One region of the Pseudomonas sp. LB3P58 genome, then DNA from elsewhere that is predicted to be linked to it. Evidence: predicted binding sites of a transcription regulator. Region 1 holds the regulator's gene; the other holds the start of a gene.
What was found. The regulator sigma-54, encoded in region 1, starts transcription at its own class of promoters, with help from an activator protein. The targets are predictions, from matches to a motif close to ANTGGCATNNANNTTGCTNT.

Region 1 (15,589 bases):
AGGAAGCTCTTCACTTCTACGGCCTGCATGCTCAACCTCAATCGGCGCCCTGTGCGCGCGGGTCGGACATCATACAAAAAAGCCCCGCGCCTGCGAACCCCGCGAAGCAGGACTCTGACGGGGGGCTTCTTAATAGATGCGATTAGGGATGCGCCAACAGCTCGGTCAATTCGCTGACCTGAGCGATTTCGCGCATGTCTTCTGGCATCCCACGGATGCTCAACGCCTTGCCGGCCGACTCTGCATCACGCATGAAGCACAGCAGCAGCGACAAGCCGACACTGCTGGACTTCAACACTGCCGAGCAATCGACCACCAGTGCAGCGGCCTTGCTGGATTTGATCAGCGCCTGCCCCTGCTTACGCAAACCGGGGCCAGTGCGGTAATCCAGCATGCCGCTAAGCGTCAGCTCGCCGGATTCGCTCATGCGAATGGCCGACACACTCATTGAGCTTTTGTCTCGGTTGTTTGCTTCTGACTGGCTTCCTTGGCTTTGGCGACTTCCCCGGCCCAACCATTGATGGTCTTGTCCAGGTCGTTGCCATTGCGCTGCATCGCATCAGCGAACTGATCACGGAACAGCTTGCCGATGTTAATGCCGTTGATGATCACGTTGCGCAGTTTCCACTCGCCATTGATCTTTTCGAGTGTGTAAGACACAGGATAAATCGCGCCGTTGCTACCTTTGACCGTCATGGCGACGCTTGTACGATCTCCCGACTCATCCTTGGCAGGGTCGACGACGATCCCCTGATTGTTGTATTCGAGCAAAGCATTGCCATAGAACTGGAACAGACCCTTTTTGAAGTTTTCTTCAAAGGTCTTCATTTGCGCAGGCGTGGCTTTGCGCGAGTATTTGACCGTCATGATGCTCTTGGAAATGCCCTCGGCATCCACAACAGGTCCGACGATCGTGTCCAGCGCGGTGTAAAAGTCTTTCGGATCCTGCTTGTACTTCTCTTTATTGGTCGCCAGATCGGCAAGTAACCGATTGGTGGTGTCCTGTACCAGTTCGTGCGCGGAAGGCGCCGCCACGGCGTTAGCCATCAACGGCAGGGCCGCGAGCAATACCAACAGGCCACGTCGCAAGGTAGAGATCATTTAAAAGCTCCTCATTTAGCGTCTTTACTAACGGTATTGAGCAGAAACTTACCGATCAGGTCTTCGAGTACCAGCGACGACTGCGTGTCGTGGATGGTTCCACCATCCTTGAGCAAGCCTTCTTCGCCGCCCACGCTGAGACCGATGTACTTCTCGCCCAACAGTCCAGCGGTCAGGATAGATGCAGTGGAGTCAGTCGGCAGGTTATCTACGCGCTTTTCCAGCTGCATGGTTACTCGACCGGTGAAACTGTCGCGATCCAGATCGATCGCCGTAACCTTGCCGATGGTCACACCGGCCATGGTCACTTTAGCTCTGACAGTCAAACCGGCGATATTGTCGAAATACGCATAAAGTTTATAAGTGTCGGTGGTTGCGCTCGGGGACAGGCCACTTACCCGCAACGCCAGCAACAGCAAAGCCAGGATGCCAGCCAGCAAGAAAAGGCCGACACCGATTTCCAGGGTGCGGTTTTGCATCAGAAATCTCCAAACATCAAGGCGGTCAGAATAAAGTCCAGGCCGAGTACAGCCAAAGAGGCATACACCACGGTCTTGGTAGTGGCACGACTGATCCCCTCGGAAGTGGGCTCGCAGTCATAGCCTTGGAATACGGCAATCCAGGTCACGACAAAGGCGAAAACGATGCTTTTGATGATGCCGTTGAGCACATCGTCTGCAAAGGTCACGCTGTTCTGCATGTTGGACCAGTAGGAACCTTCATAGACACCCAGCCAGTCGACGGCCACCCACGAACCACCCCAGATGCCCACCACGCTGAAGATCATTGCCAGCACGGGAAGGGAAATGAAGCCGGCCCACAGGCGCGGGGCAATGATGTACTTGAGCGGGTCGACGCCAATCATTTCCAGACTGGACAACTGCTCGGTGGACTTCATGTTGCCGATTTCGGCAGTCAATGCCGAACCGGCGCGCCCGGCGAACAACAATGCCGTGACCACGGGCCCCAGTTCGCGCAACAGCGTCAGCGCAACCATCTGGCCGACCGCCTGCTCCGAACCATAGCTGGATAGAATATTGAAGCCTTGCAGCGCCAGCACCATGCCGATGAATACCCCGGAGACCACGATGATCACCAGGGACATTACGCCCACCGAATGCAGTTGCTTGATCAGCAAGCCAAAACCGCCGCCAATGCCCCCACGGCCAAGCAAGGCATGAAACAGGAATATCGCCGAACGGCCGAACACCCCCAGCACGTCAATGCCAGAGTGGCCGAACCGGCGAACCCGTTCTATTAGTGAAATCTTGCGCATCAACGCTGCCCCAGAAGATCTGCGCGGTAATCCGTCGCTGGAAAGTGATAGGCGACCGGACCGTCGGGCTCGCCTGTCATGAATTGACGGATGCGTGGCTCCTGCGAGTTCATCAGCTCCTCGGGAGTGCCCTGCCCCAACACCTGGCCTTCGCCGACGACATAGATGTAATCGGCAATGCTCGCGGTCTCGGCCAGGTCGTGGGAGACCACGATACTGGTAATGCCCAGCGCATCGTTGAGCAGGCGGATCAGACGCACCAGCACACCCATGGCGATAGGGTCCTGGCCGACAAAGGGCTCGTCATACATGAGGATCTGCGGATCGAGGGCGATCGCCCGGGCCAGCGCGACGCGACGTTTCATGCCGCCGGACAACTCGTCAGGCATCAGGTCGATGGCGCCACGCAAGCCCACAGCCTGCAATTTGAGCAGGACAATGTCCCGGATCATTTCTTCCGGCAGTTCGGTATGGACGCGGAGCGGAAAGGCGACGTTCTCGAACACATCGAGATCGGTGAACAGTGCGCCACTCTGAAACAGCACGCCCATGTGCTTTCGCGCATCGAACAGATCACTGCGCGACAGTTTCGGCAGGTTCTGTCCATTGACCCAGACTTCGCCTTTGGTGGGCCGCAACTGTGCGCCCATCAGCCGCAACAGCGTAGTCTTGCCACACCCGGAAGGCCCCATGATGCCGGTGACCTTGCCGCGCGGGATGCGTATATCGACGTTATTGAAAATGCTGCGCGTTCCGCGCTTGAAGGACAGTCCCTTCAGCTCGACCGCGTAGGCTTTATCGGCACTCATCTAAACTCCTTGCGATGCAGCCTCTCACTCGGACGCCTGACTTTCTGGCGAAAGCACATACCTCCCGGGCAGGCCGAACTGGCGGCGAACTATATCACCGCAATGGCCAAGCGCCCAAGGCCCAAGCCGGGCCATGTTCAGCAACATGACGGGGTAAAAGCTTATATTTAAGGGTATTCGGTAACCGGCAATGACAAAGCGCGACGAACTTGCGTGAGGGTTTTGATCATTACCGCTATAATCGCCGCCTTTTCATCAGGCTATACGATTTCTGACATGAGCCAATCCAGCGACCTGATTCAATCAGCACAACGCACCATCCGCCTCGAACTGGAAGCCGTACAAGGCTTGTTGCCCCGTATCGACGCAGATTTCGTACGCGCTTGCGAGATGATTCTGGCCAGCAAAGGCCGCGTAGTCGTGGTCGGCATGGGCAAATCCGGGCACATCGGCAACAAGATCGCCGCCACCCTGGCCAGCACCGGCACCACGGCCTTTTTCGTGCACCCGGCCGAAGCCAGCCACGGCGATATGGGCATGATCACCCGCGACGACATCATCCTGGCGCTGTCGAACTCCGGCTCCACCAATGAAATCGTCACCCTGCTGCCGCTGATCAAGCGCCTGGGCATTCAATTGATCAGCATGACCGGCAACCCTGACTCACCGCTGGCGAAGGCTGCCGAAGTCAACCTCGACGTGCACGTCGAGCACGAAGCCTGCCCGCTAAACCTGGCACCGACCTCGTCGACCACTGCCGCGCTGGTCATGGGCGACGCCCTGGCCGTTGCGCTGCTGGAAGCCCGCGGTTTTACCGCTGAAGATTTCGCCTTTTCCCACCCCGGCGGCGCGCTTGGCCGACGCCTGCTGCTGAAAGTGGAAACCGTCATGCACGCCGGCGCAGAGCTGCCCCAGGTGCAACGTGGCACGCTACTCAAGGACGCCTTGATGGAAATGACCCGCAAGGGCCTGGGCATGACCGCGATTGTGGAGGCCGACGGCAAACTGGCCGGGATCTTCACCGACGGCGACTTGCGCCGCACCCTTGACCGGACCATCGACATCCACCATACGACCATCGATGAGGTCATGACTGTTCATGGCAAGACCGCCCGGGCCGATATGCTGGCAGCCGAAGCCCTGAAAATCATGGAAGACCATCGAATCAACGCGCTGGTAGTGGTGGACAAGGAGGACCGTCCGATCGGCGCCTTCAACCTGTCCGATCTGCTGCGCGCAGGAGTAATGTGATGAGCACCGACCTGCTGCAACGCGGCAAGAACATCAAACTGGCGGTTTTCGACGTCGATGGCGTACTGACCGACGGACGCCTGTACTTCCTCGAAGACGGCAGCGAATTCAAGACATTCAACACCCTCGACGGCCAAGGCATCAAGATGTTGATGGCAGCCGGTGTGCAGACCGCTATCATCAGCGGCCGCAAGACCCCGGTGGTCGAGCGACGAGCGAAGAACCTCGGTATTCCACACGTGTACCAGGGGCGCGAAGACAAACTGGTGGTGCTCGACGAGCTTCTTGCCCAACTCAACCTAAGCTATGAGCAAGTTGCCTATCTCGGCGACGACCTGCCGGACCTGCCGGTGATTCGCCGCGTCGGCCTGGGCATGGCGGTGGCAAACGCTGCCAGTTTCGTCCGTGAACACGCCCACGGCATCACCCAGGCCCGCGGTGGCGAGGGTGCCGCTCGAGAATTCTGCGAATTGATCCTGCGCGCGCAGGGCCGCCTTGATGCGGCAAACGCCGCGTACCTGTGAGCCAACTATGCTGAGCAAAAAGTTTCGCAAATTCCTGGTGTTCGGTTGCATCGCAGCGATATTCGCGGCGGTCGGCTACTGGAACATCAGCCCGGAACGCTTCCTCGATCAGCCGGTGGCAAAGATCGATGAAACCGCGATCGACTATTACGCGATCAACGCCCACAGCGTGCAATACCTGCCGGACGGCAAACTGCAATACGAAATGACGTCCGACAAGGTTGAACACCTGAAAGCCACCGAAGTGACGCTGTTGACCAATCCCGACCTGAACATGTTCCGCGGCACCGAGTTTCCGTGGCATATCCAGAGCGAGCACGGCGAAGTGAATCCCGACGGCACCCAGGTCGAACTGATTGACTCGGTGCGCATCACGCGCTTCGACGAGAAAAACCGCAAGACCCTGATTACCAGCACCCGCATGACAGTGTTCCCGCAGCAGCAATATGCGCAGACCGAGCAACCCGTTAGAATCGACGGCGCTGGTGGTGTGTCGACTGGCAAGGGAATGAAAGCGTATTTGAAAGAAAGCAGGATACACCTGCTATCTAACGTAAGAGGACAGTATGAGGCTCGTTAAAACCCTCCCTATTTTGCTCGGTCTGAGCGCAGCACTGGGAAGCGTGAGCGCCTGGGCTCTGCCGACCGATCAAGCGCAGCCTATCCGCATCCAGGCCGACGACGCCCAGCTGGACGACAAGAATGGCATTGCCACCTATAAAGGTGACGTGATCATCACTCAGGGCTCGATGATCGTTAAAGGCAATACTGTGACCATCACCCGCACCCCGACCGGCGACATCGACGTGGTGACTTCGGTGGGCAACCTCGCCTATTTCGAGCAAATGCAAACCCAGGGCGACACCAAGCCCGTTCAGGGCTGGGGAGTGACTATTCAGTACCACGCCTCGCAAAACCGCGTTGTGCTGATCGACAAGGCGAAAGTCATCGACAAGGACAACAACGTCACCCAAGGCGAGAAAATCGTCTACGACACGGTCAAAAAGCTTGCGAGCGCCGGTCGCGCGACGGGCAACAAGGTCACCGAGTCGCGTCCGCGCATCGACATGGTGATCCAGCCGAAGAAGAAAACCGACGAGCAAAAGGCCCAGTAATGGCAACTCTGAAAGCTCAGCATCTGGCCAAGAGCTACAAGAGCCGCCAGGTCGTGCGTGACGTCAGCCTGTCGATCGACAGCGGTCAGATCGTCGGCCTGCTGGGTCCCAACGGCGCCGGCAAGACCACCTGCTTTTACATGATTGTCGGTCTGGTACAGGCCGATCAGGGCCGCGTACTGATTGACGACATGGATGTCAGCCACCAGCCTATGCACGGTCGTGCGAAGGCCGGCATCGGCTATCTTCCGCAAGAAGCATCGATCTTCCGCAAACTCTCGGTAGCCGACAACATCATGGCGATCCTCGAGACCCGCAAGGAACTCGACAAGGCCGGTCGTCGCAAAGAGCTGGAAAGCCTGCTGCAGGAATTCCACATCAGCCACATCCGCGACAACCTCGGGATGAGCCTGTCCGGTGGTGAACGCCGCCGCGTGGAAATCGCCCGGGCACTGGCTACCAACCCGAAATTCATCCTGCTCGACGAACCGTTCGCCGGCGTGGACCCGATTTCGGTGGGCGATATCAAACAGATCATCTATCACCTCAAGGCCAAGGGCATTGGCGTGCTGATCACTGACCACAACGTCCGTGAAACCCTGGATATCTGCGAAACCGCCTACATCGTCAACGATGGCCAGCTGATCGCCGAAGGTGACTCTGCCACCATCCTGGCCAACGACCTGGTCAAGGAAGTGTATCTGGGCCATGAGTTCCGCCTGTAAGCACTGAGGTGTCTGGCTGGTTGCTCGGGCGCTTGTCTCGATAAAAAATCAACATTTTTTTATTGTTACAGCGCTCTAGGCAAACGCTGCAGTTTCGGGCATATAATTTGCTTATGTTTGGCGCTCCGGCGCCCTGTAGTGGATGGCGCATGTGCGCCGGCGAATAAGGTGTTAAGCCCCTGCCATGAAACCATCGCTAGTCTTGAGAATGGGCCAGCAGCTGACGATGACACCGCAGCTGCAACAGGCCATCCGCCTGCTCCAATTGTCGACCCTGGACCTGCAACAGGAAATCCAGGAGGCCCTGGAGTCCAATCCGATGCTCGAACGCCAGGAAGAAGGCGACGACTTCGATAACGCCGACCCCTTGGCCGACAAAGCCGAACAGCAACCCAACGTCGACATTCAGGAACCCTCCTATCAGGAAACCGCCCCGACGGTTGATAACCTCGAGGAAGGCGACTGGAACGAGCGCATCCCCAACGAACTGCCCGTCGATACCGCGTGGGAAGACGTCTACCAGACCAGCGCCAGCAGCCTGCCGAGCAACGATGATGACGAGTGGGATTTCACCACCCGTACATCGGCCGGCGAAAGCCTGCAAAGCCACCTGCTGTGGCAACTGAATCTGGCACCGATGTCCGACACTGATCGCCTGATCGCCGTGACCCTGATCGACTGCATCAACAATCAGGGCTACCTGGACGAAACCCTCGAGGAGATTCTCGAAGCCTTCGACCCGGAACTGGACATCGAACTGGACGAAATCGAAGCCGTCCTGCACCGCATCCAGCAATTCGAACCCGCTGGCATCGGCGCCCGCAACCTGGGCGAATGCCTGCTGCTGCAATTGCGTCAGTTGCCCGCCAAGACGCCTTGGCTGGTCGAGGCCAAACGCCTGGTCACCGATTACATCGACCTGCTCGGCAGCCGCGATTACAGCCAGCTGATGCGTCGCATGAAGCTCAAGGAAGACGAACTGCGCCAAGTGATTGAACTGGTGCAGAGCCTCAACCCGCGCCCAGGCTCGCAGATCGAGTCCAGCGAAGCCGAATACGTCGTTCCCGACGTGATCGTACGCAAGGACAACGAGCGCTGGCTGGTCGAGCTGAACCAGGAATCCGTGCCACGACTGCGGGTCAACGCTCAATACGCCGGTTTCGTGCGCCGCGCCGACACCAGCGCCGACAACACCTTCATGCGCAATCAGTTGCAAGAGGCCCGCTGGTTCATCAAGAGCCTGCAAAGCCGCAACGAAACCCTGATGAAAGTAGCCACTCAGATCGTCGAGCATCAGCGCGGTTTTCTTGAATACGGCGACGAAGCCATGAAACCGCTGGTCCTGCATGACATCGCCGAAGCGGTGGGCATGCACGAGTCGACGATTTCACGGGTGACCACGCAGAAATTCATGCATACCCCACGGGGCATATATGAACTGAAATACTTTTTCTCCAGCCACGTCAGCACCTCCGAGGGCGGTGAATGCTCGTCCACGGCGATCCGCGCGATCATCAAAAAACTGGTTGCCGCGGAAAATCAGAAAAAGCCGTTGAGTGACAGCAAGATCGCTGGTTTACTGGAGGCACAAGGCATTCAGGTGGCTCGCCGCACCGTCGCCAAGTACCGCGAATCCCTCGGGATCGCGCCTTCGAGCGAACGTAAGCGGTTGATGTAGAGCCACGCCACAGCGTTCCAGTGGCAGGCATTTCTGCCTGCCGCTTTATGCACTGGCAACGAAGGAGAAGCTGTATGCAAGTCAACATCAGTGGACACCAACTGGAAGTGACCGAACCTCTTCGCACCTACATCGGCGAAAAACTCGAACGATTAGAGAGGCATTTCGACAAAATCACCAACGTGCAAGTCACGATGACGGTCGAAAAGCTCAAGCAGAAAATCGAAGCCACGCTGCATATTCCCGGCAATGAAGTGGTCGCAAACGCGGAGCATACCGATATGTACGCGGCGATCGACGCACTGACCGACAAGCTGGATAAACAACTCAAAAAGCATAAGGAAAAGACCCAAAGCCTCCTCCAGGGCGCGACCGGTCGTTAACACTCCCAACCCATGATCCGACTTGAAAGCATCCTGACCCCCGGCCGTTCCCTCGTGAACGTGCCGGGCGGCAGTAAAAAGAAAGCCCTCGAGCAAATTGCCAACCTTATCCACAAAGAAGTGCCGGATCTGGAGATGCAAGATGTCTTCGAGGCTCTGATTGCCCGTGAAAAACTCGGCTCAACCGGTTTTGGCAACGGCATCGCCATTCCCCACTGCCGCCTGAAGGGCTGCACCTCGCCCATCAGCGCCCTGATGCACCTTGATGCACCCATTGATTTCGACGCCATCGACGGTGCCCCGGTTGACCTGCTGTTCGTTCTGCTGGTCCCGGAAGCCGCTACCGATGCGCACCTGGAGTTACTGCGCCAGATCGCCAGCATGCTCGACCGCAAGGAAGTGCGCGAAAAACTGCGCAGCGCCCCGAGCAATGAAGCCTTGTATCAGGTTGTCCTGGACGAGCAAAACGGTCATTAATCATGCGCTTGATCATCGTCAGTGGCCGCTCCGGCTCAGGTAAAAGTACCGCACTCGATGTTCTCGAGGACAACGGCTACTACTGCATCGACAACCTGCCCGCCGGCCTGCTGCCGGAACTGGCCGAACGCGCGTTGATTCACACCGAGCTGGCACAACCGCTGGTTGCCGTATCCATCGATGCGCGCAACTTGCCGAGTCACTTGTCGCGGTTTCCCGAACTGCTGGAAGAAGTGCGCAGCCGGCATATCCAGTGTGATGTGCTTTATCTGGACGCCGACGAAGAAACCTTGCTCAAACGCTTCTCGGAAACCCGCCGTCGTCACCCGCTGAGCAATGCCAATCGCTCGCTGGCCGAGGCCATCAACGATGAGACCGCCCTGCTCGGGCCGATTGCCGACCTCGCCGATCTCAAAGTAATCACCACCAACCTGAACCTGTATCAGCTGCGAGATACCATCAAGCTGCGCCTGCTGAACCAGCCCGAACCCGGTACGGCGTTCCTGGTGGAGTCTTTCGGCTTCAAGCGTGGCATGCCGGTGGACGCTGATCTGGTGTTCGACGTGCGCTGCCTGCCGAACCCTTACTGGAAGCCAGAGTTGCGCGATCAGTCCGGGCTCGACCAACCGGTTGCCGAGTACCTGGCGGCACAGCCGGACGTCGAAGAGATGTTCCAGGACATATCCACCTACTTGTTCAAGTGGCTACCACGCTTTGCCGCCAGCAACCGCGCTTATGTCACCATTGCCATTGGCTGCACCGGCGGCCATCACCGCTCCGTCTACCTGACCGAACGTCTGGGCCAGGCCCTGCAAAAATCCCTGAAGAATGTCCAGGTTCGCCACCGCGACCTCAGCTAAAGGATTCACACCGCGATGCCTGCTCTGGAAATTGAAATCATCAACAAGCTGGGCCTGCATGCCCGCGCTTCTGCAAAATTCGTTGGCGTCGCCGGTGAGTTCAAGGATTGCACGATCAGAGTAGGACGCACGCCGGAATCCACGGTCGACGGAAAAAGCATCATGGCAATGATGATGCTCGCTGCGGGCAAGGGCACCAAAATCCACCTGAGCACCGAAGGTGAACAAGCTGATGAGGCGCTGCAGGCATTGGTGAATTTGATCAATGACTACTTCGGCGAAGGCGAATAACGCTCGCCTAAGCGAGCGCTGTATCCATCACCATCATCAAGCAAAACCCGATCAGCAACCCAAGACTTGCAAGCTTGTCGTGACCATTGCGGCGCGACTCGGGGATGACTTCATGGGTGACCACCAGCAACATTGCCCCGGCCGCCAGCGCCAACCCCAAGGGCAACAACAATTCGGCCAGGCTCACTAGCCAGGCGCACAACAACGCGAAGAGCGGCTCGACCAGACCTGACGCAGCACCCATCAGGAACGCCTTGACCCGCGACATCCCTGCCCCGGCCAATACCAGCGCGATCACCAGACCTTCCGGCACATCCTGCAAGGCGATGCCCATGGCCAGGCTATCGGCGTCGGGCATGCCACCCCCCGCCGACACACCGACCGCCATGCCTTCGGGGATGTTGTGGGCAATGATCGCAAACACAAACAACCAGATTCGCGGCGGGATGACCGGTCGCTCCAGCGTGCCTACGAGCATTTCCGGCGACGCACCTGACACCTTGCGATCAACCAGGAACAATCCGAACGCACCCAGCATGATGCCGAAACTGATCAGTCCGCTGGCCGCCCAAGGCGTCAGCCCCAGGTATTCAGCGGCAGAGATCCCCGGAACGATCAACGAAAACGCTGTCGCCGCGAGCATCACCCCGGCCCCAAAACCGAGCAGCGTATCGCTGACCGCCTGAGGCATCCGTCGAATCACCAGCACGGGCACCGCGCCCAAGGCTGTACCCAGAGCGCAGATCGCCCCGCCTTGCAGCGCGCGCAGCAGTTTCGGCTCGAGGTCCAGCCACGCCAAGCCTTGGGCAACCATTAACGTCATGCCTGCCAGCAGTAACAGCGATCCGAATGCGTAACGAAACATTCGTCCACTTCCGATCGCCAGTGTTTCAGTGCCCATAGCCAGCCTTGGATTGTTTTTGCAGAAGTCTTAAACCAGTGCAGCCTGATAGCGCGTAGCGACTTCAGGCCAATTGATCACGTTGTAAAACGCGTTGATGTATTCCGGGCGACGGTTCTGGTATTGCAGGTAATACGCGTGCTCCCAGACATCCAGGCCGAGGATTGGCGTATTACCGTTCATCAATGGACTGTCCTGATTGCCGCTGCTTTCAACGACCAGCGTCTTTTGCGGCGTCACACTGAGCCACGCCCAGCCGCTGCCGAAACGAGTCAGCGCGGCTTTGGTGAAGGCTTCCTTGAAACTGCTCAGGCCGCCCAGTTGCTCATCGATCGCCTCAGCCAAGGAACCTTCAGGATTGCCGCCGCCGTTGGGCGCCATCACTTCCCAGAACAGCGAATGGTTGGCATGCCCGCCGCCCTGATTGATTACCGCCGCGCGCAACTTCTCCGGCAGTTGCTGGACAGCTGACACCAGCTTCTCCACCGGCCACTCGGCAAACTCGGTGCCTTCCACCGCAGCGTTGAGGTTGTTGATGTAGGTCTGGTGATGCTTGGTGTAGTGGATTTCCATGGTCTGCGCATCGATGTGCGGTTCCAGGGCGTCGTATGCGTAGGGCAAGGCAGGCAAGGTAAAAGCCATTTCAATGAACTCCATGATGTAGGGGCGCAGACGGGGCGGCATCGATGTGCAGCAGACGATGGGTGCGCGGATATTCGCCGTGTTCGCTGATGAAATTCAGCAGCTCGACGTAGGTTTTGCTGCTTTGGCGCAACGCTGCTTCACGCAGGGCCGGCGCCAGCCGTGGGTCCTGCATGGTCTGCAACAACCGCTGATGGATGGCGCACAGGTACTCGGCGCTCTCCTCAGGCTGGTTCAGACGCAAATGCAGATCCGCCAGGTTGTGGTGGGAAATCACGCAGGCAGCCACCGCTTCGTCGGCATCCGCCCAGCGCTCGAACAACACCTGGGCCAGGGCCAATGCCTGCAAGTAAGCCTCGCGGGCATCTACATATTCGCCCTGCATGAAACAACGATTTGCCCGTTCGATCGTGCGTTTCCAGTGTTCCATGGTGAGCCTCCAAAGCGGTTGCGGTGGTTACACGCCGCCTGCGGTGAGTTTTTCCGGGTCCAGCAAAACCTCAAGCTGGCGGCGGGTCAGGTCGGTGTGTTCGAGAGCGACATCGATCACCGGACGGCCCTGTTGATAGGCCTTCTTGGCGATCTCCGCGGCTTTTTGGTAACCAATGATCGGGTTGAGCGCGGTGACCAGGATCGGGTTACGCGACAGCGCTTCCTTAAGCCTGGCTTCGTTGACCTTGAAGCTGGCGATCGCCTTTTCACCCAGCAGATGGCTGGAGTTGGCCAGCAACTCGATGCTGCTCAGCAGGTTCTGGGCGATGATCGGCAGCATGACATTCAGCTCGAAATTGCCCGACTGACCGGCGATGGTGATAACCGTGTCGTTGCCGATGACCTGAGCGGCGACCATGGCGGTCGCTTCCGGGATCACCGGGTTGACCTTGCCAGGCATGATCGAAGAACCCGGCTGCAAGGCTTCGAGTTCGATTTCACCAAGACCGGCCAGCGGGCCGGAGTTCATCCAGCGCAGGTCGTTGGCGATTTTCATCAGCGAAACGGCCGTGGCCTTGAGCTGACCGGAAACACTGACCGCCGTGTCCTGAGAGCCGATCAGCGCAAACAGATCCACGCCCGGCTTGAATTGCACTTGAGTCAGCTTGCTCAGTTGCTCACTGAAACGCGCCGCGAATTGCGGATGAGCGTTGATGCCGGTGCCCACTGCCGTGCCGCCCTGAGCCAGGGATTGCAGACTCGGCAGCAGATCCTGCAGATGACCGATGTTGGCCTTGAGCTGCTGCGCCCAACCGTTGAGCACCTGGCTCATGCGCACCGGCATGGCGTCCATCAAGTGAGTGCGACCGGTTTTGACGTGGTGATGAACCTCTTCGGCCTTGCGATCGATCACCTGAACCAGACGCACCAGCGCCGGCAACAATTGCTCGTGCAACGCCAACGCCGCACTGACGTGGATGGTGGTCGGGATGATGTCGTTGCTGCTTTGGCCGCAATTGACGTGATCGTTGGGGTTCACCGGCTCGCCGAGCAGGCGGCTGGCCAGGGTGGCGATCACTTCGTTGGCGTTCATGTTCGAACTGGTGCCGGAACCGGTCTGGAAGATATCCACCGGAAAATGCTGCATGAAGTCGCTTTGGAGCAGGCCCAGCGCCGCATCGACAATGGCTGTGCCCTGGGATTCGCTGATTTGTTCGAGCTCGATGTTGGCTCGGGCAGCGGCGGCCTTGGCCAGGATCAGCGCGCGAATGAACTGCACGGGCATCGGTTTGCCGCTGATGGGGAAGTTATCCACTGCACGTTGAGTCTGTGCGCCGTAGAGGGCGTCCACCGGGACTTGAAGCTCACCCATGCTGTCGCGCTCAATACGTGTCTTGGTCATCTGTAAATCCTTGCACCAGTTCTATGAGAGGAATCGAGGGCTGCAACTCGCAGGTTGCCAGCTGCCAGGTGTAGCTCTGCCAGCGCTTGAGGCGGCATTTGCACAGAGATAGGCGTTCGAGTTCGCGCAATGGGCGCCAGGCCTGGTCCAGGCAGTAGGTGCGCCAGTGCCAAGGCAGCGCGACATCGGCGGCGGTGTCGAGCAACAGACGGAAAGAAGTTTCGGCGATGGTCCAGGGAGAGGTTGCCGTGCAACAGGCGAGATACCGACCTTCGGCCAGGTAATGTTCGATCAGGCGAGGCTCGTCAGGGTCCATCGCGCAACGGATCTGGCGACTCATCCAGCGCCAGCTTTCGAGGTAAGGCTGCTCGTGCAAGGCAGAACTCATGATCCGGGCCCATTCGGTAATGAGATTTATTATTAGATGATAATGAGAACCAAAACAACCCCGCGAAAATCAACCCACAAAAAAGGCGCGCCACCCAACGATGGGTGGCGCGCCTTTTTGTGTAACGGTTAAGCGTTAGCTGCCGGCTACTGTCATCCGCTCGATCAGCACCGAACCTGTACGAATGTTGCTGCGCAGTTCCAGGTCATTACCGACGGCAACGATCTGTTTGAACATGTCACGCATGTTGCCGGCGATGGTCACTTCCTGAACCGCAAACTGGATTTCGCCATTCTCGACCCAGTAACCCGCCGCGCCACGGGAGTAATCGCCGGTGACCATGTTCAGGCCCTGACCCATCAATTCAGTCACCAACAGGCCGCGGCCCATGCGGCGCAGCAAGGCTGCCTGATCTTCGTCGCCATGGGTGACGAACAGGTTGTGCACGCCACCAGCGTTGGCAGTGCTCGGCATCCCGAGCTTACGGCCCGAGTACGTGCCGAGAATGTACGACACCAACTCGCCTTTTTCGACGAACGGTTTGGCGTAAGTGGCCAGACCATCACCATCGAACGCCGAACTGCCCATGGCGCGCATCAAGTGCGGACGCTCATCGATGGTCAGCCATTCCGGGAACAGTTTCTGCCCGAGCGTGCCTTCAAGGAACGAGGATTTGCGATACAGACTGCCGCCGGAAATCGCCGAGAGGAAACTGCCGAACAAACCACCGGCCAGTTCCGCGGAAAACAGCACCGGCACTTCGCAAGTCGGCACCGGACGCGCGCCCAGACGGCTCGCCGCCCGTTGCGCGGCACGTTGGCCGATGCTCTCCGGAGAGGCCAGCAAATTGCCCTGACGGTTCACGTCGTACCAGTAATCGCGCTGCATCTGGCCATCGGCCTCGGCGATCATCACACAGCTCAGGCTGTGCCGGGTCGACGCGTAACCGCCGATAAAACCGTGGCTGTTGCCGTAAACACGGCAGCCCTGATGGGTGCTGAGGGTGGTGCCGTCGGCGTTCTTGATCCGGCTGTCGGTGGCAAACGCCGCCGCTTCACAGGCCAGGGCCTGCTCGATGGCTTGCTCCGGGGTGATGTCCCATTCGTGGAATAGGTCGAAATCCTGCAGATCCTTGGCCATCAGCGCCGCATCTGCCAGACCCGAGGCTTCGTCTTCGGAGGTGTGTTTGGCGATGGCCAGCGCCGCAGCGACGGTTTCGCGAATGGCTTCAGGACCGCTGGCGGACGTGCTGGCCGAGCCCTTGCGCTGGCCAACGTACAAGGTGATGCCGAAGCCCTGATCGCGGTTGAATTCGACGGTTTCGACTTCACGCT
Region 2 (15,589 bases), 6.1 Mb from region 1:
ATTGATCAACACCAGACCGGCCAGCAGCACCACTGACAAACCGCGCAGCAATCTCACGTCGCTTCGGACCATCTCATCGCGCGCCGCCAGCAACATGCCGGCGATCAGCGCCAGGCCGATCAACGACGCGCTCAGCAAACCGCTCCAACCCGCGTTGAACACAGCGCCGGACTCACCGCTCGAACCTTGCAGCCGCAGCAGGAACAATGCACCGCCGAGCAATTGCACGGCGAACGCGGTGAACAGGAAGGTGCGCGATTGCAGACGCAAGCCAACAAACAAGGTCGCCAGCCCCGCCAGCGCCCAACTGATAGTCGTGCCGTGAGTGAAGAAGAACAACGGTGCCAGCAAATAGAGGAAGGTCAGACCGAGGCAGGCCAACACCGGCAGCCCTTTGCGCTCCCATTCCGACGTCTGCTCGGGCAAGGCTTTGCGCAATTGGTAGAAACTGAACAGCAATGCCACGCCAAGCATCAGCGCGCCCAACGGTGCCCCTTCCAGCAGGCTGCTTTCGCCAATTCGCAGTTCACTGAGGAAGGCCAGCGCCGAGCCCAGCTGCAGCATCAAGGCAAAGGCTCGGGCCAGCGGTCGTTGCTGTCGCAGGCCCAGCCAGAAGATGCCAGCGCCTTCGACGGCCCAGGCAGCAGCAGTCCAGCGCGCATCGAGCCCCAACGGAATCGCCAGGCTGGCGAAGATCACCCCCAGCGCCAGACAGGTTTCCGCCAGCAGCAGCGCTCGTCCCCCCATCAGCAGCCGTGCCAGCCCCATGTAAATCATGCCCAACGCCAACGCGCTGAAGGCTGCGGCGAATTCCAGGTGCTGGACTAACGCGAACTGCAAGCCGAAGCCCACCAACGGAGGACCAAACAGCATCGAGCCGTCGACGTAATCGCCCTTGCGCGTCGACCAGCGAAGCAACGCGTCGCGACTGTCGTCCTCGGGTGCGTCGCTCATTTCCAGCAACTTGCGCCGGGCGAACAGCAGACCGATGGCCAGGTACATCAGGAAGAACACAATCAGGAACGGCTCGGTGCTCCACAGCAGTTCCGGGGTATAGGAACGCAGGCCCCAGGCGAAACCGATGCCGAAGGTGCCGACGAAACCGATCAGGTTGAGCAGCCGCCAGGCCTTGAACCAGGCGATGCCGAGGATGCCGGCGTTGAGCAAGGCGAAGTAGCTGAACAGCGCGACATGGTTGCCAGCACCGGTGGAGGTCAGGATCGGCGCGGCAAAACCGCCCAACGCCGCAGCGGCAGCCAGGCCCAAGGCATCCTGGGTGATAGCGAGGATCGCCGAGAACACCGTCACCGCGACCAGCAGACCTAACGCCGCCGTAGGATCGAGCAGCGGATGCAGGCGCATCGCAGCAAACACGGTCAGGTACAACACCGCGATCCCGGTGCCCTGCAACATCAACGCGTAATGGCTGTTGCGTGTTCTAAGCCACCAACCCAGCCCCAGAAGACCCAATGCCGCCGCCGCAACACCGGCGTAACGCAACTCGATCGGTACCACCATGCCTTCGGTGGCATAACGCAGCAGGAAGGCCAGACCGAGAAACAACAGCACCACACCGACCCGCAGCACGGTGTTGCCACCGAACAGCCAGTTGCGTGCGCCGCTGATGGCGCGGTCGATGAAGTTCGGGCCACGCGGGATGGCGGGTTGTTGTGGTTCGCGGGCGACCGGTTCGGGTTTCCAGGCATCGACGGGCACTGGACGGCTCGCTTCGGCGGCGGCCGCGGCCGCGGCCGCGGTCATCGGTTCCAGTTCGGGAGGGAGTTCCCAGATCAGCTCCGGGGCTTCGACAGGGATTTCGTCGAGTGTGAATTCAGGAGGTGCAGCGGCTTCGCTGGCAACTGGCTCACTGGTTAGCGGCGCCTTGACGCCTGACACCTCCAGCAATGCCAAACGTTGCTCGACCGCATTCAGCGCCACCTGCGCCTGTTGAAGCAACTGGCGCTGCTGGTCAGCTTGTGTACCCAAGCGGCCAATGCGAATGGCCTGGCCAATACCCAACCCGAGCAGCCCGCCCAGCAGCGCATCACTGAACGACTCGTCGAGTATCCAGCCCAGCACCAGCCCAATCAGCATGAACATCCATTGCATGGTCGATATCCCTAAGTGGCCCCGCGATGGGCAAATCCGGGCAATACAGCATCTGGGCTTCAGTCTAGTTTGAAACAACACAAACCTTGTGGGAGCGAGCTTGCTCGCGATGGGGCCCGTACATTCACCATTGAAGTTGAATGTACGTCCGCTATCGCGAGCAAGCTCGCTCCCACATTGGATTGCCTTTGACTGAGCCTAGCCATACTTTGGCCCGGTGTAACCGGCGCTTAGTATATCGATCAGGCCCAACAACCGTCGGGCCTTGCTCGCAATTATTGCTAAAAGTTACTCCAAAGCTTTCCAGATATCCGTGGCGTACTCGCGAATGGTCCGGTCGGACGAGAACCAGCCCATCCGGGAAGTGTTCAACACAGCCGAACGCCACCATTCCTTCGAATCGTGCCAATGGGCTTCAACGCGCATCTGCGCGTCCCAGTAAGAGTCGAAATCGGCGCAGACCAGGAAGCGATCGTAGTCGATCAGTGAATCGATCAATCCTGTGTAACGGGAAGGATCATCCGGCGAGAACACTCCGCCGCGAATCGCTTGCAGCACGTCATTCAGCCGGTGGGATGCCGCAATATCCGGCGTCGCGTTGAATTCATGGTTCTGCTTGCGCGCTTCAACCTGCTGAGCGCTGAGGCCGAAGATGAACATGTGTTCGGCACCGATGCGTTCGCACATTTCGACGTTGGCGCCATCGAGGGTGCCGATGGTCAGCGCACCGTTGAGGCCGAACTTCATGTTGCTGGTGCCCGAGGCTTCGAAGCCTGCGGTGGAAATCTGCTCCGACAAATCCGCTGCCGGGATGATGCTTTCCGCCAGACTGACGTTGTAGTTGGGCAAGAACACCACTTTCAGCAAACCGCGCACCGTCGGGTCGTTGTTCACCACCCGGGCGATGTCGTTGGTCAGTTTGATGATCAGCTTGGCCTGGTGATAACTGGCCGCTGCCTTGCCGGCGAAGATCTTCACCCGCGGTACCCAATCGATTTCCGGCTCGGCACGAATCGCCTGATACAGCGCAACGGTGTGCAACAGGTTCAGCAACTGACGTTTGTATTCGTGGATCCGTTTGACCTGCACGTCGAACATCGCCGCCGGGTTGACCGCAACGCCAAGTCGCTCGTGAATGATGTACGCCAGGGCTTTCTTGCTATGCAGCCGCTGCTCGGCAAACGCCTTGCGGAACGCGGCTTTCTCGGCGAACGGTTCCAGGCCGAGCAAACGCTCTTCGGCGTTGTCCAGCAGATCCGGGCCGAGCGCGTCGACCATCATCGAGGTCAGCTCCGGGTTGGCTTGGTAGAGCCAGCGGCGGAAGGTGATGCCGTTGGTCTTGTTGTTGATCCGGTCCGGGTAGAGTTTGTGCAGTTCGGAGAACACCGTTTTGCGCATCAGCTGCGTGTGCAGCCCGGACACGCCGTTGACGCTGTGGGAGCCAAGGAACGCCAGGTTGCCCATGCGCACGCGGCGGCCGTTGTCTTCCTCGATCAGCGACACCGCACGCAGCACCTCGAAGTCATGGATACCCTTGGCCCGCAGCGAATCGATGTGCTGGGCGTTGATCAGGTAAATGATCTGCATGTGCCGCGGCAACATCCGCTCCATCAAACCGACCGGCCAGGTTTCCAGCGCTTCCGGCAGCAACGTGTGGTTGGTGTAGGACAGCGTGTCGACGGTGACTTGCCATGCCGCATCCCACGCGACGTCGTAAACGTCGACCAGTTGCCGCATCAGTTCGGCCACGGCAATCGAGGGGTGGGTGTCGTTGAGCTGGATCGCGGCATGATCGCCCAGGGTCAGGACCGAGGTGTGCATGTTGCGATGGCGGCGCAGCAAGTCCTGCAAGGACGCGGCGACGAAGAAATACTCCTGACGCAAGCGCAGTTCCTGGCCGGCTTCGGTACTGTCCGCCGGGTAGAGCACCCGGGAAATACTTTCGGCCCGGGCGACTTCTGCCACGGCGCCCAAGTGGTCGCCGGCATTGAAGCGTTCCAGGTGCAAATCTTCCATGGCCCGGGCGCGCCACAGGCGCAGCGTGTTGACACTCGCCCCGCGCCAGCCGACGACCGGCGTGTCGTAAGCAATCGCGCGAACGGTTTCCGCTGGCGTCCAGACTTGCTTGGACTTGCCAGTTTCGTCGGTGACGGTTTCGACGCTGCCGCCGAAGCCGATCGGGTAAACGACCTCTGGTCGTTCAAACTCCCAAGGGTTACCGAAATCCAGCCAGTGTTCGGTCTGTTCCTGCTGCCAGCCGTCGACGATGGCCTGGCGGAACAAGCCGTGTTCGTAACGAATGCCGTAACCGTGGCCGGCGATGCCGAGGGTCGACATGCTTTCCATGAAGCACGCGGCCAGACGACCGAGGCCGCCATTGCCCAGCGCTGCGTCGGGCTCCAGCAGACGGATGCGTTCAATATCGACGCCGAGTTCTGTCATGGCTTCGCGGGCGACGTCCAGCAGGCCTAGGTTGCTCAGGCTGTCGTAGAGCAGACGGCCGATCAGAAATTCGAGGGAGAGGTAATAAACCCGCTTTTGACCTTTGCGGTAGATCTGCCGGGTGTGATCCATCCAGTGCTCGACCATGTGATCGCGCGCCGCCAGGGCAATGGCTTCGAACCAGTCGTGGTCGAAGGCGTGATCTGGGTCTTTGCCCACCGCGTAGGTGAGTTTGGTCAAGACGGCGTCGCGGAATGCGGCCACCTCTGCTTCGCGAACAAGTGGTTCTTGAGTCATCGATAGGACCTCGAGCGAGCTTGGAATTGTCTGAGCCTAGACGGTCTGACAGGCCGTTGGAACTCTGGTTCGGCAGTTTTTCCTGATAGTGCAAGATAGGTCGACATTACAACGTCATGTGCCGGAAAGAATGCAGGGCCCGTGCCGGAATACAGGTGTTATTGGGCGGAATACGAAAAAATCTGGCGAAAGGTTGTTCAAAAATCCACCAGTCCCGGTATGATCGCGCGCCCTGATGCACGCTGGTAACAACCGATGATGAAGTCCAACCTGATCGCCGCCGCGGAGATCGATCGCCTCGATACCTGGGCCAAGTACTCCGCCCCGATGTGTGGTTCGTGCGTTTCCAGCTGCTGCACCCTGCCGGTCGAGGTCAAGATCAAGGATCTGATCCGTATCGGCATCGTCGATGAATTCGAGCGCGGCGAGCCGCCAAAGAACATCGCCAAGCGTTTGCAGAAGGACGGGATCGTCGAGCGTTACAACCAGAAGTCCGAGATCTTCACCCTTCAGCGCATGAGCAACAACGATTGCCTGTACCTGGATCGTAAGAGCCGTCTGTGCACTATTTATGAAAAGCGCCCGGATACTTGCCGCAACCACCCGAAAATCGGGCCGCGCCCGGGGTATTGCGCGTATAAGCCAAAAGAAGTGGCACGCGAGAGCAGCGAGAGCCGTCGGACCCTCGAGAAATTCTGATCCGGAATCTCACCGCCTGACCGGGCCTGCTCGCGATGGCGTCAGCCCAGACAACACCAAACCCCAGACAAACAAAAACGCCCCCGACCTTGCGGTCGGGGGCGTTTTTTTAGCAGCTAACTAAGTCGAAACTCAGTTACCGGCTTTCTTGGCAGCGCGGGTACGCTCGCTTTCGCCCAGGATCTTCTTACGAAGACGGATGGACTTAGGAGTGACTTCGCACAGTTCGTCTTCTTGCACGAACTCAAGAGCTTGTTCCAGGGTGAAACGGATAGGCGGAACCAGAGCGATGGTTTCGTCTTTACCCGAAGCACGCATGTTGTCGAGCTTCTTGCCTTTGGTTGGGTTAACGCCCAGGTCGTTGTCGCGGCTGTTGATGCCGACGATTTGACCTTCGTACACGTCTTCACCGTGACCCAGGAACAGTTTGCCGCGAGCTTGCAGGGTTTCCAGCGAGTAAGTCAGAGCCTTACCGGTAGCAACCGAAACCAGCACGCCGTTCTGACGGCCGGACATGTCGCCGGACTTCATCACGTCGTAACGGTCGAAGATCGAGGTCAGGATGCCTGCACCGGAGGTCAGGGTCAGGAACTCGTTACGGAAACCGATCAAGCCACGAGCCGGGATGTTGTACTCAAGGCGCACACGGCCCTTGCCATCCGGAACCATGTTGGTCAGGTCGCCCTTACGGATACCGATCTGTTCCATGATCGAACCTTGCGATTCTTCTGGCAGGTCGATGGTCACGTTTTCGTACGGTTCGTGCTTGACGCCGTCAACCAGGCGGATGATCACTTCCGGACGACCAACACCCATTTCGAAGCCTTCGCGACGCATGGTTTCGATCAGTACCGAGAGGTGCAGCTCACCACGGCCGGAGACTTTGAACTTGTCGGCGGTGTCGCCTTCTTCAACGCGCAGAGCAACGTTGTAGAGCAGTTCTTTGTCCAGACGTTCCTTGATGTTACGGCTGGTGACGAACTTGCCTTCACGACCGCAGAACGGCGAGTCGTTAACCTGGAAGGTCATGGAAACGGTTGGTTCGTCAACGGTCAGCGGCTTCATCGCTTCGACGTTCAGTGGGTCGCACAGAGTGTCGGAGATGAACAGCTGGTCGAAGCCGCTGATGCAGACGATGTCGCCGGCAGCTGCTTCGTCAACGTCGATACGGTGCAGACCGTGGTGACCCATCAGCTTCAGGATACGACCGTTACGGCGCTTGCCGTCAGCGTCGATAGCCACAACTTGAGTGTTCGGCTTGACACGACCACGGGCGATACGGCCAACGCCGATAACACCCAGGAAGCTGTTGTAGTCCAGTGCCGAGATTTGCATCTGGAACGGACCGTCACGGTCAACTTTTGGAGCCGGCACGTGGTCAATGATCGCCTGGTACAGCGGAGTCATGTCTTCAGCCATATCGGTGTGTTCCAGACCGGCAATGCCGTTCAGGGCCGAGGCGTAGACGACTTTGAAGTCCAGCTGTTCTTCGGTCGCACCCAGGTTGTCGAACAGGTCGAAGATCTGATCCAGAACCCAGTCCGGACGCGCGCCTGGACGGTCAACCTTGTTGATGACCACGATTGGACGCAGGCCGGCTTCGAAAGCCTTCTTGGTCACGAAACGGGTTTGCGGCATAGGGCCGTCTTGAGCGTCAACCAGCAGCAGAACGGAGTCAACCATCGACATTACGCGTTCAACTTCGCCGCCGAAGTCGGCGTGGCCCGGGGTGTCCACGATGTTGATGTGGTGGCCGTTCCAGTTGATGGCGGTGTTTTTCGCCAGAATGGTAATACCGCGTTCTTTCTCCTGGTCGTTGGAGTCCATCACGCGCTCGTCGTTGAGCTCGTTGCGCTCCAGGGTGCCGGATTGACGCAAGAGTTTGTCTACCAGGGTGGTCTTACCATGGTCAACGTGAGCAATGATGGCGATGTTGCGTAGATTTTCGATCACTTGTGTATCTCGATCAGAGGATTCGGTGTGCTGACAAGTCTTGGCAGCGATTTACAGTAGAGTCAGGCCTTGCCGTTACAGCTTGACGGCAGAGTCGGGGGGCCGGTGACGCAGGCCACAGGCATACAGCCCCGGGCTCTTAGCTCGGTCGATAAACGCGCACATTGGCATGCCCCTCACTGAGCAAATGGTGGGCATGCAGGCGACTCATCACGCCTTTGTCGCAATACAGCAGGTACTGGCGAGTAGGGTCCAGTTCCTTGAAACGAGCGTTCAATGCATAAAACGGCATCGTTTGTACCTCAATGCCAACGAGTCCCAGCGGGTCATCTTCAGCGGCATCCGGATGACGGATGTCGATGACGATCTGACCAGCCAGCGCTTCGCTGACTTCTTCGATCTGCAAGTCCTGGCCCAATTCGTCGATCACGCGATCGATCGGCACCAGTTTGGCGTTCTCGAGCGCACGCTCAAGTACTGCCATGTCGAACTGTTGTTCTTCGTACTCCACGCGTGGACGCTTGGCGTGGGTCTTGGGGTTCACCGAGATGACCCCGCAGTATTCCGGCATGTGCTTGGCGAAGTCGGCAGTACCGATTTCGTTGGCCAGGTCGATGATGTCCTGCTTGTGACTGGCGATCAGCGGACGCAAGACCAGCTTGTCGGTCACGCAGTCGATCACGGACAGGTTCGGCAACGTCTGGCTCGACACCTGGGAAATCGCTTCACCGGTGACCAGCGCATCGATCTCCAGCCGATCGGCAATACGGGAAGCAGCGCGCAACATCATACGCTTCAAAACTACGCCCATATGACTGTTATCGACTTTCCCGAGAATTTCTCCCAGTACTTCCTCGAACGGCACACTGACAAATAACACGCGTTGGGAGCTGCCGTACTTCTTCCAGATGAAATGCGCGACTTCCATAACGCCCAGTTCATGGGCTCGTCCGCCCAGATTGAAGAAGCAGAAATGGCTCATCAGCCCGCGGCGCATGATCTGGTAAGCAGCAACAGTGGAATCGAAGCCGCCGGACATCAGCACAAGCGTCTGTTCCAGGGCACCCAGCGGATAACCGCCGATGCTGTTGTGCTGGTTGTGGATCACGAACAACCGTTTGTCGCGAATTTCGAGGCGTACTTCGATTTCCGGCTCTTTCAGCGAAATTCCGGCGGCGCCGCACTGACGACGCAGTTGGCTGCCGACGTATTTCTCGACGTCCATCGAGGTGAATTCATGCTTGCCGGCACGCTTGCAGCGCACCGAAAAGATCTTCCCGGCCAACGCATCACCGAAGTGCTGCTTGCACTTGGCGACGATGTCGTCGAAGTCGCCCAACGGGTATTCATCGACCTGCAGGAAATGCGCGATGCCCGGCATGCAGCTCAGGCGCTCGGTCATCTCCTTCAGGGCTTTGGGCTCGCTGACGCGGGTTTCCAGCTCGAGATTGTCCCACACACCGTTCACCACCACAGCCGGGTCCAGGTCGCGGAGCACGGTACGGATGTTTTTGGCCAACTGGCGGATGAAACGCATCCGTACCGGGCGGCTCTTGATGGTGATCTCGGGAAAGACTTTTACGATTAGTTTCATGAAAACAGCGCGCGCTGGGCCAGCCGAAAAAGGGGGGCGCGGATTATAGCGGAAATTGCTCAAGGTTTAACCAGTTAATGTGCAGAAGGTTTTGCGCGCACCAAAACAGGTCATTTGTTGAATTTGACGCCACATTACAGGGCGCTATTTCCTGCTTTGCTCCGCTTTGCACCTTTATAAGCGTGAAATTGGGGCAAAAAACCCATGGTGGGGCACTGGCATGCAATTTGCTCCCTTGTGAGGCAGGTTGCCTTGGCAGAGTATTCGCGCCGGCATCACCCACATTCTAAGGGCATCCACTACTAAGCCCGAAGCCACCCGGAGGACACTATGTCGAAGTCGGTTCAACTCATCAAAGATCATGACGTCAAGTGGATTGATCTGCGCTTCACTGACACCAAAGGCACTCAGCACCACGTGACCATGCCGGCTCGCGACGCGCTGGATGAAGCTTTCTTCGAAGAAGGCAAAATGTTCGACGGTTCCTCCATCGCTGGCTGGAAAGGCATCGAAGCCTCCGACATGATCCTGATGCCGGACGACAGCACTGCCGTTCTCGACCCGTTCACCGAAGAGCCAACCCTGATCCTGGTTTGCGACGTGATCGAGCCTTCGACCATGCAAGGCTACGACCGTGACCCACGTGCGATCGCCAAGCGTGCCGAGGAATACCTGAAGTCGACCGGTATCGGCGATACCGTATTTGTTGGTCCAGAGCCTGAATTCTTCATCTTCGACCAAGTGAAGTTCAAGTCCGATATCTCCGGCTCGATGTTCAAGATCTACTCCGAACAAGGTTCGTGGATGTCCGACCAGGACGTGGAAGGCGGCAACAAAGGCCACCGTCCAGGCGTCAAAGGCGGCTACTTCCCGGTTCCGCCGTTCGACCACGACCACGAAATCCGTACCTCCATGTGCAACGCCATGGAAGAAATGGGCCTGGTCATCGAAGTTCACCACCACGAAGTGGCAACTGCTGGCCAGAACGAAATCGGCGTGAAGTTCAACACCCTGGTTGCCAAGGCTGACGAAGTTCAAACCCTGAAGTACTGCGTACACAACGTTGCTGATGCATACGGCCGCACCGCGACCTTCATGCCTAAGCCGCTGTACGGCGACAACGGTTCGGGTATGCACGTTCACCTGTCCATCGCCAAAGATGGCAAGAACACCTTCGCTGGCGAAGGCTATGCCGGCCTGTCCGACACCGCTCTGTACTTCATCGGCGGCATCATCAAGCACGGTAAAGCGCTGAACGGCTTCACCAACCCGTCGACCAACTCCTACAAGCGTCTGGTCCCAGGTTTCGAAGCTCCAGTAATGCTGGCCTACTCGGCTCGTAACCGTTCCGCTTCGATCCGTATTCCTTACGTGTCCAGCCCTCGCGCTCGCCGTATCGAAGCTCGCTTCCCGGATCCGGCAGCCAACCCGTACCTGGCCTTCGCTGCCCTGGTAATGGCCGGCCTGGACGGTATCCAGAACAAGATCCACCCTGGCGACGCTGCTGACAAAAACCTGTATGACCTGCCGCCTGAAGAGGCGAAAGAGATTCCACAAGTTTGCGGCAGCCTGAAAGAAGCCCTGGAAGAGCTGGACAAAGGTCGTGCGTTCCTGACCAAAGGCGGCGTTTTCAGCGACGACTTCATCGACGCTTACATCGCTCTGAAAAGCGAAGAAGAAATCAAAGTACGTACCTTCGTACACCCACTGGAATACGAGCTGTACTACAGCTGCTAATCCAGTAGCGCCTGCGCAAGCGGCGTGACAAAAAAGAGGCCTCCTTCGGGAGGCCTTTTTTGTGGGCGCTATTCAACGGCTGACAATGCCCTCTGTGGGAGCGGGCTTGCTCGCGAAGGCAGTCTGTCAGCTGGCATTGATGGTGACTGACACTCCGCCTTCGCGAGCAAGCCCGCTCCCACAGGGTTTCGCGTCGCCTGACAGGCCTTGTCAAATCATGCCCAAATGTTAACGACTTGGGTCTATTGCCAGCCCTGACCTATGCTGCACCTCAACGCCTTCGCTTCCGGTCAATTTTATGGGTCGTGGTTTTCTACTGATGTTGCTGCTGATCGCCCTGCCCGCCGCCGCGCAGATCTATAAGTACACCGACGCCGACGGCAACACCGCCTACAGCAATCAACCACCCGATGGCGTGAAGGCTCAGCCGGTCGAGTTGCCACCGCTTAACAGGGTTGAGCCTCAAGCCCCTTCTGCACCACCTGTCGAAGCCACCAGCCGCGAACAGCCGCGCAGCGCTTACGAGGTGCTGGAGTTGACCAACTTACCCACTACCGAAGCGCTGCGTGCCAACAACGGCACCTTCACCGTCAACGTGTTGATCAAACCCCGCCTGCAAGGCCCTCATCTGCTCAGGCTGTTGCTGGACGATCAACCTTACGGCCAGCCGAGCAACGTGCCGATCCTGCAACTGGTGAACGTCGATCGCGGCGAACACAGCCTCGCGGTGCAGGTGATCGATGGAGAGAACATCGTCCAGCAAAGCCCCACCGTGACGTTCACCGTCCAACGGGTGCATAAGCCGTGAAGCTGTGGTTGCTGATCGCATGCTTGATCGCCTTGCCGGTGGCCGCCGAGGTGTTCACCTACGTCGACGCCCAGGGCAATCGGGTCTACACCGACCAGCCAGGCTCCGGCAACGCCAAGCGCGTGCCGCTGGCGACGAGCAATCGCATGTCCGCCAACCCTGGCGGCGCAGCACCGGTGAATGCTGGAAAGAAGACCGAAACAAAACCACTGTTCCACTACGACATGCTTAGAGTCCTGGTGCCGGAGCCAGACGCCACGGTGCGCAGCAGTGCTGGCGAGATTATCGTCAGCGTCACCAGTGAACCCGGCCTGCAGCGAGGCCATCGCTACCAACTGCTGCTCGACGGCCAACCCACCGCAGCGCCCGGCCTGAGCCCGGTATTCGCCCTGAGCAACATCGATCGCGGCAGCCATAATCTCTCCGTGGAAATCCTCGACGAGCAGGGCCGCACGGTCGAGCGCACCGCCAACCAGCCGTTCCACATGCTGCGCATCTCCCTCGCGCAGAAGCGTCAGGTCAAACCCTGCGCCCCTGCCGACTACGGCCAACGGCCGGAGTGCCCGCTCAAAGACAAACCCGTAGAAGAAAAAAATCCCTTCCTGCGCTTCTTCTAACGCCGTTCAGGTTTGCGCACTATATTGGTGCAATTGGTTGCACCGTACTCACATTCCAACCCATTTTGGTTCGAAAGTACCCGTCAAAGCTGGCAGAACGCCACGCAAACGAGCGTCAAACGCCCGTTTCAGGCCTTAAACGCTTCTTTTCGGAGCCTTGGTTTGGTTTTTGCATTTTCCTCGTATCAGCGCTTTATTCATGCGCGCGCCCTGCTCCAAAAGAGGTCCTGATGACCATTAGCGACGCACTGCATCGATTGCTACTCGACAACCTGACCACCGCCACCATTCTGCTCGACGCCGAACTGCGCCTCGAGTACATGAACCCGGCGGCGGAGATGCTCCTGGCCATCAGTGGTCAGCGTAGCCATGGGCAGTTCATCAGCGAGTTGTTCACCGAATCCACCGAGGCGCTGAACTCCCTGCGCCAGGCGGTCCAGCAGGCCCACCCGTTCACCAAGCGCGAAGCGATGCTCACCGCCCTCACCGGCCAGACCCTGACCGTCGACTACGCGGTAACCCCCATCCTCGCCAACGGCGCCACGATGCTGCTGCTGGAAGTCCACCCCCGTGACCGCTTGCTGCGGATCACCAAGGAAGAGGCGCAGCTGTCGAAGCAGGAAACCAGCAAGATGCTGGTGCGCGGCCTCGCTCACGAAATCAAGAATCCTCTCGGCGGGATACGCGGCGCGGCGCAATTGCTTGCCCGCGAACTGCCGGAAGAAAGCCTGCGCGACTACACCAACGTGATCATTGAAGAGGCCGATCGCCTGCGCAATCTAGTCGATCGCATGCTCGGTTCCAATAAGCTGCCGTCACTGGCGATGTGCAACGTCCACGAAGTTCTGGAACGCGTTTGTCATCTGGTGGAGGCCGAAAGCCAGGGTTGCATCACTTTGGTGCGCGACTACGACCCGAGCATTCCCGACGTATTGATCGACCGCGAACAAATGATTCAGGCCGTGCTGAACATCGTGCGCAATGCGATGCAGGCCATCAGCAGCCAGAACGAGCTGCGCCTTGGCCGCATCAGCCTGCGCACCCGCGCCATGCGCCAGTTCACCATCGGCCACGTGCGCCATCGCCTGGTGACCAAGATCGAAATCATCGACAACGGCCCGGGCATTCCCGCGGAGTTGCAGGAAACCATCTTCTTTCCCATGGTCAGCGGCCGCCCGGACGGTACCGGGCTGGGCCTGGCCATAACCCAGAACATCATCAGCCAGCACCAGGGCCTGATCGAATGTGACAGCCATCCAGGCCACACCACCTTCTCGATCTTTCTGCCACTGGAACAAGGAGCCACATCGACATGAGCCGTAGTGAAACCGTGTGGATCGTCGATGACGACCGTTCTATCCGTTGGGTCCTGGAAAAAGCCTTGCAGCAAGAAGGCATGACCACGCAAAGCTTCGACAGCGCCGATGGCGTGATGAGCCGCCTGGCGCGCCAGCAGCCGGACGTGATCATCTCCGACATTCGCATGCCGGGTGCCAGCGGTCTGGACCTTCTGGCGCGGATTCGCGAACAACACCCACGGCTGCCGGTCATCATCATGACCGCTCATTCCGATCTGGACAGCGCTGTCGCGTCCTATCAGGGCGGCGCGTTTGAATACCTGCCAAAACCGTTCGACGTTGACGAAGCGGTGTCGCTGGTCAAACGCGCGAACCAACACGCCCAGGAACAGCAAGGCCTGGAAGTCCCGGTCGCCTTGACCCGCACCCCGGAAATCATCGGTGAAGCACCGGCGATGCAGGAAGTGTTTCGCGCCATCGGGCGCTTGAGCCACTCCAACATCACTGTGCTGATCAACGGTGAATCCGGTACCGGTAAAGAGCTGGTGGCGCACGCGCTACACCGTCACAGCCCTCGCGCGGCTTCGCCGTTCATTGCGCTGAACATGGCGGCGATCCCGAAAGACCTGATGGAATCCGAGCTGTTCGGCCATGAAAAAGGCGCGTTCACCGGCGCGGCCAACCTGCGTCGCGGGCGCTTTGAGCAGGCTGACGGCGGCACGCTGTTCCTCGATGAAATCGGCGACATGCCGGCAGACACCCAGACTCGTTTGCTGCGGGTGTTGGCGGACGGCGAGTTCTATCGCGTCGGCGGTCATGTGCCGGTGAAGGTCGATGTGCGAATCATCGCCGCGACTCACCAGAATCTGGAAACCCTGGTGCACGCCGGGAAATTCCGTGAGGACTTGTTCCACCGCCTCAACGTGATCCGCATCCACATTCCACGGCTGTCGGACCGTCGCGAAGACATCCCGACCCTGGCCAAGCACTTCCTCAGCCGCGCCGCGCAAGAACTGGCGGTGGAGCCGAAGCTGCTGAAAAGCGAAACCGAGGAATACCTGAAGAACCTGCCGTGGGGCGGCAACGTGCGTCAGCTGGAGAACACCTGCCGCTGGATCACGGTGATGGCTTCGGGTCGCGAAGTGCACATCAGCGACCTGCCGCCGGAGCTATTGAACCTGCCGCAGGATTCGGCGCCGGTGACCAACTGGGAGCAAGCGCTGCGCCAGTGGGCTGATCAGGCGTTGGCTCGCGGTCAGTCGAGCCTGCTCGACAGCGCCGTGCCGGCCTTCGAACGGATCATGATCGAAACCGCCCTCAAACACACCGCCGGCCGCCGCCGCGATGCTGCGGTTTTGCTGGGCTGGGGGCGTAATACCCTGACGCGCAAGATCAAGGAATTGGGGATGAAGGTTGATGGTGGGGATGATGATGAAGGGGATGAGGGTTAATCGTTTGCCTTGAGAACCACCCCTCACCCCAGCCCTCCCGAAACGTCGGACCGCCCCATAGGGGAGAGGGGGAAAGGGAGCAGATCGGGGGATCTTTCATATCCTGAGTTCGACTTGATTGTTCAGGTCGATGTAACTCCAAGAACACCTCGGTCAGTCCCCTCTCCCCCCGGGAGAGGGTTAGGGTGAGGGGTCGATTCAGGATCAGCCCCATTTCCACGATGCACCGCAACACCCTCCGTGCACCGCCGCAATGCACCGTGAACCGCAATCGCGCACGGCAACAGATCCAAAACCCCGCCTGCGTTCGCAATCGAACCCCTATCGAAAAAACACGAAAGCCCCGAATTACGGGGCTTTCAGCGCTGCTCAGCGGCTTTCTGTTTCAACTTGTTAAAACCTGGCACGCCCCCTGCAATAGTCCATTCAGTGATTCAGTTCACTACCCGGTTTCGGGGACCTTGGTACAGGCAGGCCGGGGATTCCCCTCTTTACATCGGGCTCACACCGCACAAGCGACGAGCCCAAGCAGTTTTGGGGCCCTTGATACAGGCAGGTCAGGGGTTCCTTCTTTACACCGGGCT

Region 2: a site for sigma-54 is predicted at 9,309-9,328, ahead of glnA (glutamate--ammonia ligase). Genes of this name have one in related genera too.

The regions. Positions count from the first base shown of each region.
Region 1 is NZ_JBUBVE010000001.1:295,980-311,568, reverse strand. It holds gene ACYZTZ_RS01385 (BolA family protein) at 1-29, opposite strand, end outside; gene ACYZTZ_RS01380 (STAS domain-containing protein) at 143-448, opposite strand; gene ACYZTZ_RS01375 (MlaC/ttg2D family ABC transporter substrate-binding protein) at 445-1,101, opposite strand; gene mlaD (outer membrane lipid asymmetry maintenance protein MlaD) at 1,113-1,580, opposite strand; gene mlaE (lipid asymmetry maintenance ABC transporter permease subunit MlaE) at 1,580-2,377, opposite strand; gene ACYZTZ_RS01360 (ATP-binding cassette domain-containing protein) at 2,377-3,186, opposite strand; gene ACYZTZ_RS01355 (KpsF/GutQ family sugar-phosphate isomerase) at 3,463-4,437, shown strand; gene ACYZTZ_RS01350 (KdsC family phosphatase) at 4,437-4,961, shown strand; gene lptC (LPS export ABC transporter periplasmic protein LptC) at 4,969-5,541, shown strand; gene lptA (lipopolysaccharide transport periplasmic protein LptA) at 5,528-6,076, shown strand; gene lptB (LPS export ABC transporter ATP-binding protein) at 6,076-6,801, shown strand; gene ACYZTZ_RS01330 (RNA polymerase factor sigma-54) at 6,986-8,479, shown strand; gene hpf (ribosome hibernation-promoting factor, HPF/YfiA family) at 8,554-8,862, shown strand; gene ptsN (PTS IIA-like nitrogen regulatory protein PtsN) at 8,875-9,339, shown strand; gene rapZ (RNase adapter RapZ) at 9,342-10,199, shown strand; gene ACYZTZ_RS01310 (HPr family phosphocarrier protein) at 10,215-10,490, shown strand; gene ACYZTZ_RS01305 (ZIP family metal transporter) at 10,498-11,391, opposite strand; gene ACYZTZ_RS01300 (superoxide dismutase) at 11,422-12,033, opposite strand; gene ACYZTZ_RS01295 (hypothetical protein) at 12,035-12,463, opposite strand; gene ACYZTZ_RS01290 (class II fumarate hydratase) at 12,491-13,867, opposite strand; gene ACYZTZ_RS01285 (FagA protein) at 13,848-14,255, opposite strand; gene pmbA (metalloprotease PmbA) at 14,391-15,589, opposite strand, start outside.
Region 2 is NZ_JBUBVE010000001.1:6,375,580-6,391,168, reverse strand. It holds gene ACYZTZ_RS29790 (DUF2339 domain-containing protein) at 1-2,109, opposite strand, end outside; gene ACYZTZ_RS29785 (glycogen/starch/alpha-glucan phosphorylase) at 2,398-4,848, opposite strand; gene ACYZTZ_RS29780 (YkgJ family cysteine cluster protein) at 5,104-5,547, shown strand; gene typA (translational GTPase TypA) at 5,680-7,500, opposite strand; gene thiI (tRNA uracil 4-sulfurtransferase ThiI) at 7,640-9,094, opposite strand; gene glnA (glutamate--ammonia ligase) at 9,425-10,831, shown strand; gene ACYZTZ_RS29760 (DUF4124 domain-containing protein) at 11,130-11,639, shown strand; gene ACYZTZ_RS29755 (DUF4124 domain-containing protein) at 11,636-12,256, shown strand; gene glnL (nitrogen regulation protein NR(II)) at 12,487-13,572, shown strand; gene ntrC (nitrogen regulation protein NR(I)) at 13,569-15,005, shown strand.